Regions from separate parts of the Bradyrhizobium sp. SZCCHNRI1029 genome, predicted to be linked through region 2. Evidence: predicted binding sites of a transcription regulator. Region 2 holds the regulator's gene; the other holds the start of a gene.
The links. Region 2 encodes PhoB, which activates phosphate uptake and scavenging genes when phosphate is short. Its sites were predicted from a motif close to TGTCATNNANCTGTCAT; they were not measured.
Positions count from the first base shown of each region.

Region 1: the regulator PhoB is predicted to act here: its motif matches at 2,764-2,780, upstream of ugpB (sn-glycerol-3-phosphate ABC transporter substrate-binding protein UgpB).

Region 1 is NZ_JAUEUK010000012.1:179,306-184,354, forward strand. Features, by position in the region: gene ugpE (sn-glycerol-3-phosphate ABC transporter permease UgpE) at 1-459, opposite strand, end outside; gene ugpA (sn-glycerol-3-phosphate ABC transporter permease UgpA) at 459-1,340, opposite strand; gene ugpB (sn-glycerol-3-phosphate ABC transporter substrate-binding protein UgpB) at 1,391-2,710, opposite strand; gene QW861_RS28870 (CaiB/BaiF CoA-transferase family protein) at 2,913-4,115, opposite strand; gene QW861_RS28875 (organic hydroperoxide resistance protein) at 4,238-4,663, opposite strand; gene QW861_RS28880 (MarR family transcriptional regulator) at 4,833-5,049, shown strand, end outside.
Region 2 is NZ_JAUEUK010000002.1:64,758-69,806, forward strand. Features, by position in the region: gene pstA (phosphate ABC transporter permease PstA) at 1-848, shown strand, start outside; gene pstB (phosphate ABC transporter ATP-binding protein PstB) at 845-1,666, shown strand; gene phoU (phosphate signaling complex protein PhoU) at 1,697-2,413, shown strand; gene phoB (phosphate regulon transcriptional regulator PhoB) at 2,430-3,137, shown strand; gene QW861_RS05955 (trypsin-like serine protease) at 3,284-4,600, shown strand; gene QW861_RS05960 (HoxN/HupN/NixA family nickel/cobalt transporter) at 4,777-5,049, shown strand, end outside.

The DNA of each region.
Region 1 (5,049 bases), on a different contig from region 2:
CAGCGGCAGCGCGAGCCCCGCATAGCTGTCGAGCATGTGGAGGTCGGCGACGATCTTGTAGGTCGGATAGATGCGCACCTCGACCGGCAGCATGAGGGTGATGAAGATGAGCCAGAAGATCGCCATGCGGAACGGGAAGCGGAAGTAGACGACCGCATAGGCCGAGATGATCGAGATCGCGATCTTGCCGACGGCGATCAGCAGCGCCATGACCAGCGAGTTCAAAAGCATGGTCGCAACCGGCTCGCGGGTCGAGCCGCTCGTGCCGACGAAGATCGTCTGATAGTACGTCGACAGGAAGTGCCCGCCAGGCAGCAGCGACATCTGCCCGTTGGCGATCACCGCATTGTCCTGCGTCGAGGCGACGAACGCGAGATAGACCGGGAACGCGACGATCGCGATTCCGATCCACAGGATGGCGTGCGCGACGTAGCGTCGAATGCCTTCTTGCTCGACCATCAATAGGTCACCTTGCGCTCGACGAAGCGGAACTGGATCGCCGTCAGCACGATGACGATGACCATCAGAACGACGGATTGTGCGGCCGACGAGCCCAGATTGCCGCCGAGCAGGCCATCGGTATAGACCTTGTAGACAAGCGTCTCGGTAGATTTGCCAGGACCACCGCGGGTCATCGTGTCGATGATGCCGAAGGTCTCGAAGAAGGCGTAGACGATGTTGATGACCAGCAGGAAGAAGATGGTCGGCGACAGCAGCGGGAAGGTCACGGTCCAGAACCGCCGCATCGGCCGCGCGCCGTCGATCGCGGCGGCCTCGAGCACGCTCCGGGGGATGCTCTGCAGCCCGGCGAGGAAGAACAGGAAGTTGTAGGAGATCTGCTTCCAGGCGGCCGCGAGGATGATCTGCAGCGCCGCCTGGTCGCCGTCGAGCAGCGGATTCCAGTCGATGCCAACAGCGCGCAGATAGCGCGAGATCACGCCGAGCGACGGGTGGAGCATGAAGATCCAGAGCACGCCCACCACCGGCGGCGCCACGGCATAGGGCCAGATCAGCAGCGTCCGGTACAGCGTGACGCCGCGCAGCGGCTTGTCCGCCATGACCGCGAGCAGCAGTGCGACCGACAGCGACGAGAGCGCGATGGCGAAGGAGAAGCCGAAGGTGCGGAGAATGGCCTGGAAATAGTCCGGCTGGCTGAGCAGGTCGGCGTAGTTCTCGAACCAGACGAAGCTCGTGGACAGGCCGAACGCGTCCTGCAGCAGGAACGACTGGATGACGGCCTGGATCGCGGGCCAATAGAAGAAGATCAGCACGATCGCGAGCTGGGGAGCGACCAGCACGAACGGCAGCAGTTTTGACTGAAAGATGGCGTTCTTCTGCATGGTCGGTCGGCGAGCCGGCAGGCCGCGAGGCGGCCTGCCGGCTCATGGCCTCACTTCACGGCCGTCTTTTCGAACTGGCGCAGCATCTGGTTGCCGCGCTCGACGGCGGCGTCCAGCGCCTGCTTGGCGGTCTTCTTGCCGGCCAGAGCCTGCTCGATTTCCTCCGACCAGACGTCACGCAGCTGCACCATGTTGCCAAGACGCAGGCCGCGGGAATTCTCCGTCGGTTCCTTGTTGGTCAGTTCGAGCAGCGGCGTCTCCAGATAGGGCTGATCCTTGTAGAAGCCCTCGGCCTTGGCCTTGGCGTAGGCCGCCTTGGTGATCGGCAGATAGCCCGAGGCCTTGTGGATGTAGACCTGACGATCGGTGTCCGAGAGGAAGGTCAGGAACTTCGCCACGCCTTTGTATTCGTCCGCGCTCTTGCCGCCCATCACCCAGAGCGAGGCGCCGCCGATGATCGAGTTCTGCGGCGCGCCCTTGGCGTCCGGATAATACGGCATCGGCGCGGCGGTGAAGGCGAACTTGGCCTGGGCCTTGACGTTGCCGAAGAACGCCGACGAGGTCAGGTAGATCGGGCATTCGCCCGAGGTGAAGCGGCCCTCGCCGGTGTTGGTGCGGCCGGCATAGTCGTAGGTCTTGTCCTTCTGCAGCTCGACCAGGTTTTCGAGATGTTTGACCTGCAGCGGACCGTTGAACTCCAGCACGGTGTCGAAGCCGTCGAGACCGTTCGCCTTGCTGGCCAGCGGCACGTTGTGCCAGGCGGAGAGCTGCTCGAGATTGACCCAGGTGACCCAGGAGCCCGAGAAGCCGCAGGTCGGATGGCCGGCCGCCTTCAGCTTCTTGGCGGTCTCGAACAGTTCAGGCCAGGTCTTCGGGATCTCGGCGTTGACCTTCTTCAACTCATCGAGATTCACCCACATGACGGTGGACGATGAGTTGAAGGGGAAGGAGAGCATTTCGCCCTTCGAGGTCGAATAGTAGCCGGTGATCGCCGGCAGGTAGCTCTTGGGATCGAACTTCTCGCCGGCGTCCTGCATCAGCTTGTAGACCGGCTTCACGGCGCCGGTGGCGGCCATCATGGTGGCGGTGCCGACCTCGAACACCTGCATGATGTGGGGCGCATTGCCGGCGCGGAAGGCGGCGATGCCGGCATTCATCGTGTCGGCGTAGTTGCCCTTGTAAGTCGGGACGACCTTGTAGTCGGACTGCGAGGCGTTGAAATCGTTGGCGAGCTTGACGATGACGTCGTTGTTGGCGCCGGTCATCGCATGCCACCACTGAATTTCGGTCACGGCATGCGCAGGTGCTGCGGCGCTCAGGACCAGCGTGACTGCCGCAGTCGCGGCCGTCCAGAATTGGCGAAGTGACATTAAAGAATACCTCCCGTGAAACGTCATCGGCGTCGCGGCCGTAGCAGCGCGAGATGACAGTTTCGTGAATGTATAACCGGTTGGATCGTCAGCGGAAAGCGCGTTCATCGCGGCGGAACGCAGCGACTTGCGGGAGACGGCGCCGCGCCGGGGCGATGCCCCGGCCGGCGCTGACGGTGAGAGACGACAGGCTGATGGCGCCTCAGCGCTTGCGCTCGGCGCACACCGTGCCCTGGGACAGCAGCGCCTCGATCTCGCTCGGCGTGTAACCGAACTCGGTCAGCACCTCCTGCGCGTGCTGACTGAACTTCGGCGGGGTGGAGCGCAGGCTCGGCTTGGTGCGTTCGAGCCGGATCGGCGACGCGACGCCCTTGTACCAGTCCTTCTCGATGACATCGCCGCGGTAGATCGTGTGCGGATTGGTCAGCGCCTTGTCGATCTTCTGCACGGGTCCTGCCGGCAGACCGGCCGCGAGCAGCCGGTCGCACAGCGGCTCCGCCTCGAACTGGCTGAACACGGCGGCAAGCTCGGCGCGCAGCGCCTCGCGGTTGGCGACGCGATCCTTGTTGCGGGCGAAGCGCGGATCGGTGCCGAGTTCGGGGCGGCCGATCTCCTTGGCGAGCTTGCGGAAGGTGCCGTCATTGCCGACGCCGATGAAGATATCGTCGGTCTTGGTCGCGAAGATCGCATACGGAACGAGGTTCGGGTGCTCGTTGCCGGTCAGCGACGGCGGCTTGCCATGCATGAAGTAGTTTGCGGTATGCGGATGCATGATCGCGAGGCCGGTCTCATACAGCGTAACCTCGAGGAACTGACCGATGCCCGAGCGCTGCCGTTCCGACAGCGCCATCAGGATGCCGATCGCGGCATAGAGTCCGGTGGTGATGTCGACCAGCGGCACGCCGATCCGCATCGGTCCGCTCTGCGGCGAACCGGTCGCCGCGATCATGCCGGTCATCGCCTGGATGATCGCGTCGTAGCCGGGATTGCCACCGCGCGGGCCATCCGCGCCGAAGCCGCAGATGCGGCAGTGCACCAGCTTGGGGAATGTCTCGCGCAGCGTGTCGCTGCCGATGCCCCACTTCTCCAAGGTGCCAGGCTTGAAGTTCTCGATCAGCACGTCGGCCGTCTCGAGCATCCGCATCAGCACGGCGCGGCCGCCCTCGGAGGCGAGGTCGAGGCCGATCGAGCGCTTGTTGCGGTTGATCCCGACGAAATAGGCGGCGTCCTCATCGTGGAAGGGCGGACCCCAGTCGCGCACCTCGTCGCCGGCCGGCGGCTCGACCTTGATCACGTCAGCGCCGTGATCGGCCAGGATCTGCGTGCAATAGGGGCCGCCGAGCACGCGCGTCAGATCGATCACGCGCAGGCCGGCCATGGCGCCAGGAGCAAATTGGGGTGTCATCGGATGTCGCGAGGTTGGTTTCAGCTCGCGATCATTAAGCATTGCTGCGGCGGCGGCGCAAACGGATGGCTGCCATGCGGCAGGACAACGGAGGCCGTCCTGCCGCATGACGGAATTGAAGCTCAGACGACGTTCAGCTTGACGTCGACATTGCCGCGCGTGGCGTTGGAATAGGGGCACACCTCGTGCGCCTTGGCGACCAGCGCTTCGGCGTCGGCCTTGGCGAGGCCGGGCAGCGACACTGCGAGCTCGACGGTGATGCCGAAGCCGCCTTCGGAGCGCGGGCCGATGCCGACCGTCGAGGTCACCGACGTGTCGGCGGGAACCTTGGGGCCGCCCTGCGAGCCGACGAACTTCATCGCGCCGATGAAGCAGGCTGCGTAGCCGGCCGCAAACAACTGCTCCGGATTGTTGCCGGCACCGCCGCCGCCGCCGAGCTCCTTCGGGGTGGAAAGCTTGACCTTGAGCGAGCCGTCGAGGGTCGCGGCTTCGCCGTCGCGGCCGCCGGTGGCCTTGGCGCTGGTCTTGTAGAGCACGTTCACGGACATGGGTGTCTCCTGGTTGGATGGACGAATTCAGCGCGACCATATTGCACACAATTAGATTGTGTACAATATAATTGTTCGGTAGAAAATTCGTGATCGGTGCGCCGGGCCGGTTGTCGATCCGAGGCGTGCGGGCTCAAGATGCCGATAGGATCGACCTGTGGTGACCTCGATGCGAAAGAAGTCCGCGGCAGACCTGCCGCTCCAGCTCGGCAACCAGCTCTGCTTCGCAGTCTATTCGACCGCGCACGCCTTCAACCGCGTCTACAAGCCCCTGCTCGACCGCCTTGGCCTGACCTATCCGCAATATCTGGTCATGCTGGTGCTGTGGGAGCAGGACGGCTTGACGGTGAAGGACATCGGCGCGCGGCTGTTCCTCGACTCTGGCA
Region 2 (5,049 bases):
CGGTCAATCCGATCTATGCGCGCCGGCGCCGCAGAGACATCGTGATCCGCGGCCTCTGCGTTGCTGCCGCGATGTTCGGCGTCACCTGGCTGGCGCTGATCCTGTTCACGCTGTTCTATAACGGACTCGCCGGCCTCAGCCTGCAGGTTTTTGCCGCCGACACGCCACCGCCCGGCTCCAGCGAAGGCGGCCTGCGCAACGCCATCGTCGGCTCCTTGATCATGACGATCATCGGCGTCGGCATCGGCGCGCCGCTCGGCCTGTTCGCCGGCACCTATCTCGCCGAATACGGCCGCAACGACCGCCTGACCTCGGTGATCCGCTTCATCAACGACATCCTGCTGTCGGCGCCCTCGATCATCATCGGCCTGTTCATCTATGGTGCGGTCGTGGTGCCGATGGGCGGCTTCTCGGCACTCGCGGGTTCCCTTGCATTGGCGGTCATCGTGATCCCGGTGGTGCTGCGCACCACCGAGGACATGCTGCTGCTCGTGCCCAACCCGCTGCGCGAGGCGGCGTCTGCGCTCGGCCTGCCGCGCTCGCTGGTGATCCGCCGCATCGCCTATCGGGCGGCGCGCTCGGGCCTCATCACCGGCGTGCTGCTGGCGACCGCCCGCGTCGCCGGCGAGACCGCGCCTCTGCTGTTCACCGCGCTGTCGAACCAGTTCTGGAGCCTCAACCTTTCCAAGACGATGGCGAACCTGCCCGTCACCATCAACAATTTCGTCCAGAGCCCTTATGCCTACTGGAAACAACTGGCCTGGAGCGGAGCCCTTCTCATCACTCTGGCCGTGCTCGCCCTGAACATCGGTGCACGCATTCTCGGCGCCGAGAGGAACACCAAATGACCGAACTGTCCGTCTCCGTCAGTCAGCCCAATCACGCTCTTCACGGCAAGGCGCTTCCGGATGCGCCGGCCAAGGTGACCGCGCGCAACCTCAACTTCTACTACGGCGACCATCATGCGCTGAAGAACATCAACCTGTCGCTGGGCACCAACCGCGTCACCGCGTTCATCGGCCCGTCCGGCTGCGGCAAGTCCACGCTGCTGCGCATCTTCAACCGGATGTACGATCTCTATCCGGGGCAGCGGGCGACCGGGCAGCTGATGCTCGACAACACCAACATCCTCGATCCCAAGCTCGATCTGAACCTGCTGCGTGCCCGGGTCGGCATGGTGTTCCAGAAGCCGACGCCGTTCCCGATGACGATCTACGAGAACATCGCCTTCGGCATCCGCCTCTATGAGAAGATCTCCAAGTCGGAGATGGACGACCGGGTCGAGAAGGCGCTGCGCGGCGGCGCGTTGTGGAACGAGGTCAAGGACAAGCTCAACGCCTCGGGCCTGTCGCTGTCCGGCGGCCAGCAGCAGCGGCTGTGCATCGCGCGTACCGTGGCGGTCCGGCCGGAGGTGATCCTGTTCGACGAGCCGTGCTCGGCGCTCGATCCGATCTCGACCGCCAAGGTCGAGGAGCTGATCCAGGAACTCGCCGAAAACTATACGATCGCCATCGTGACGCATAACATGCAGCAGGCGGCGCGCGTCTCCGACAAGACCGCCTTCATGTATCTCGGCGAGCTGATCGAGTTCGACGACACCAGCAAGATCTTCACCTCGCCGAGCGATCGGCGGACCCAGGATTACATCACCGGCCGGTTCGGCTGACGCCGACGACATTGTCTTCAGGAGATCATCATGGCCAGTGAACATACCGCCAAGGCGTTCGACAGCGATCTGCAGGACCTCACCCGTCTGGTATCGGAGATGGGCGGCCTCGCCGAGCGGCTGATCGTCGATTCCGTCGATGCGCTGGTGCGACGCGACATCGCGCTCGGCCAGAAGGTGGTCGCCACCGACGCCGAGGTCGACAAGCTGCAGCGCATCATCGAGGAGCGCGCCGTTCTCACCATCGCCCGGCGACAGCCGATGGCGGTCGACCTGCGCGAGATCGTCGGCGCGATGCGCGTGGCGACCGATCTGGAGCGCATCGGCGACCTCGCCAAGAACATCGGCAAGCGCGTCGCGGCGCTGGAGAGCGACTTCCATCCGCTGAAGCTGATCCGCGGGCTCGAGCACATGACCGATCTCGTGCAGTCGCAGGTCAAGACGGTGCTGGACGCCTATGCCGCGCACGATTTGCCGGCGGCGATGACGGTGTGGAAGGGCGATGAGGAAGTCGATGCCATCTGCACCTCGCTGTTTCGCGAGCTCCTGACCTACATGATGGAGGATCCGCGCAACATCTCGTTCTGCATCCACCTGATGTTCTGCGCCAAGAATATCGAGCGCATCGGCGATCACGCGACCAACATCGCCGAGACGGTGTTCTATATGATCGAAGGCCAGCAGATCATGGACAAGCGCCCGAAGGGCGACATGACGAGCTTCGCATCGACGATCCCCGGCAACTGAGAGAGACGGTTCAGACATGGGCGCCCGAATTCTGGTGGTGGAGGACGAGGAGGCGCTGACGACGCTGCTGCGCTACAACCTCGAGGCCGAAGGCTACGAGGTCGAGACAGTGGCGCGCGGCGACGAAGCCGACACGCGCCTGAAGGAGCGTGTTCCCGATCTCGTCGTGCTCGACTGGATGCTGCCGGGCCTGTCCGGCATCGAGCTGTGCCGCCGCCTGCGGGCGCGGACCGAGACCCGGCAGTTGCCGATCATCATGCTCACCGCACGCGGCGAGGAGAGCGAGCGCGTGCGCGGCCTCGCGACCGGCGCCGACGACTACATCGTCAAGCCGTTCTCGGTGCCGGAGCTTCTGGCGCGGGTGAAAGGCCTGCTGCGGCGGGCGAGTCCGGAGCGGCTGGCGACCGTGCTGTCCTATGGCGACATCGAGCTCGACCGCGAGAAGCGCCGCGTGGCGCGCTCTGGTAGGCCGATCGATCTCGGCCCGACCGAATACCGCCTGCTCGAGTTCTTCCTGGAGCATCCCGGCCGCGTGTTCAGCCGCGAGCAGCTGCTCGACAGTGTCTGGGGCCGCGACATCTACATCGACGAGCGCACCGTCGACGTCCATATCGGCCGCCTGCGCAAGCTGCTCAATCCCGGCCGCGAGCAGGACCCGATCCGCACCGTGCGCGGCGCCGGTTATGCGCTCGATGATCGCTTCGCCAAGAGCGAGCAGGTGTAAGGGGCGATCCGGCGTGAGGACGCAGCAGGTGTGAGACGCGAGGCGGCCCGATTGAGGAGATCGCGGTCCGCTTTCCGCCACGCCGCCGCCGTCTTGATCGTGTCTGCTTCGTGGCCGTCACGATGTTTCGGTCCCAGCGGACGCCCTTGATCAAGACCATCATCATATCTCTTGCCGTGCTGCTCGGCGGCGCGGCGGGCGCCACGGCCGCCGAGCTCGAAGACGCGGTCGCGGCGGCAGGCAACGGGCAGCATGCGGCGGCGATGCGACGGCTGCTGCCGCTGGCCGCCAAGGGCGATGCGCGGGCGCAGTTCGACGTCGGCTTCATGCACGCCTTCGGCTGGGGCCAACCGCGCAACCCCGCCGAGGCGCTGGCGTGGTACCGCAAGGCCGCCGATCAGGGGCTCGCCGTCGCGCAACACTATCTCGGCATCGCCTACGTCAACGGCGAAGGTGTTGCGAGCAATTACGGCGAAGCCGGCCGCTGGTTCAGCCGCGCCGCGGCGCAGGGCTTCGCCCAGTCGCAATACATGCTCGGCCTGATGCTGCTCGACGGCCGCGGTGTGAAACAGGACGTCGTGCAGGGCTATGCCTGGCTGGTGATGGCGGGCCGTAGCGGCGTGCGATCGGCCGGCCGCGACGTGCAGCGGGTCAAGTTGACCGAGCCGCAGCGCGTCCAGGCTCAGACTGCCATTGCGGCCTGGCGGCCGAAGCCGGAATCGGCGGAGGCCGGCATCGCCGCTCCGCGTCCGGAGCAACTGCTCGGGCTCGACCGTCACATCGGCGAGGTCGTCGATCCCACCTCGTGGCCGGCGTCGTCGATCGGCGTCGTCACCGTCGCGCAATACTCGACCGGCGGCTGGTGCACCGGCACGCTGGTCGCGCCGCGCGTCGTGCTCACCGCGGCGCATTGCGTGTTCAACGGCGTGGCGCAGGTCAGCCCCGGCAACGTCCGCTTCCTGGCCGGCATGAACAGGGGCACGCCGGCGGCATCGTCGGTCGCCGACAAGCTGATCGTGGCGCCCGATTTCGTCCCGACCCGGCACGACAGGTGGTCGCTCGACCGCTCGCCCGCCGATTGGGCATTGATCGTGCTGAAGGACGCGCTGCCGTCGAAGCCGGTCGCGGTCAAGGCGCTGACGCGCGAGGAATTGCAGGCTGCGACCTCGGCCGGAACCATCTCCGAGATCGGCTACGGCCAGGAGCGGCGCTATTCGCCGACCGGCCAGCGCAATTGCAGCGCCGGCATGACCAAGGACGGGATGCTGCTGACGGTGCATTGCCTCGCCAATTTCGGCTATTCGGGCTCCCCCATCATGGCCGAAGTCGGCGGACAGCCGGCCGTGGTCGGCATCTTCTCGGCGTTCCACGAGGAGACCCGGCTGATGTTCGCAGCCCCCGCGAGCCAGTTCGAGGCGGTCGTGCGGCGCGAGATCACGGCACAGAGTGCCTCGATGCGGTGAGCGAAGGAGGGGCGAGAGAAGAAGATGTCCCGCCGCTGGTCATGAACTGTGCGTGACTGGATAGCGGGTTGCCAAGCGAGAGGGCAATCCGGGAAGGGCCGCCCACGTTTTCCTGCAGCTTTTGCCTGCAGCGGGGGGCTTTACCGAACTGGCCTGGCTCTTGCTATAGTCCGAGTATGACGATTGTTCAAATTGATCATCCTCGTGCCCCTCGGCTGCTGTGGTGGCGATCGCAGCCCGGCCGCAACGTTGCGCTCGTCGGCGGGCTGGTCGCCGCCAACGCGCTCGCCTGGGCCTGGGCGTTCGCGCTCTACGCCGACCGGCCCGCCATCGTCGGCACCGCGATGCTGGCCTGGCTGCTCGGACTGCGCCATGCGGTCGATGCGGATCACATCGCGGCGATCGACAACGTCGTGCGGAAGCTGGTGCAGGACGGTAGCGCCCCGCGC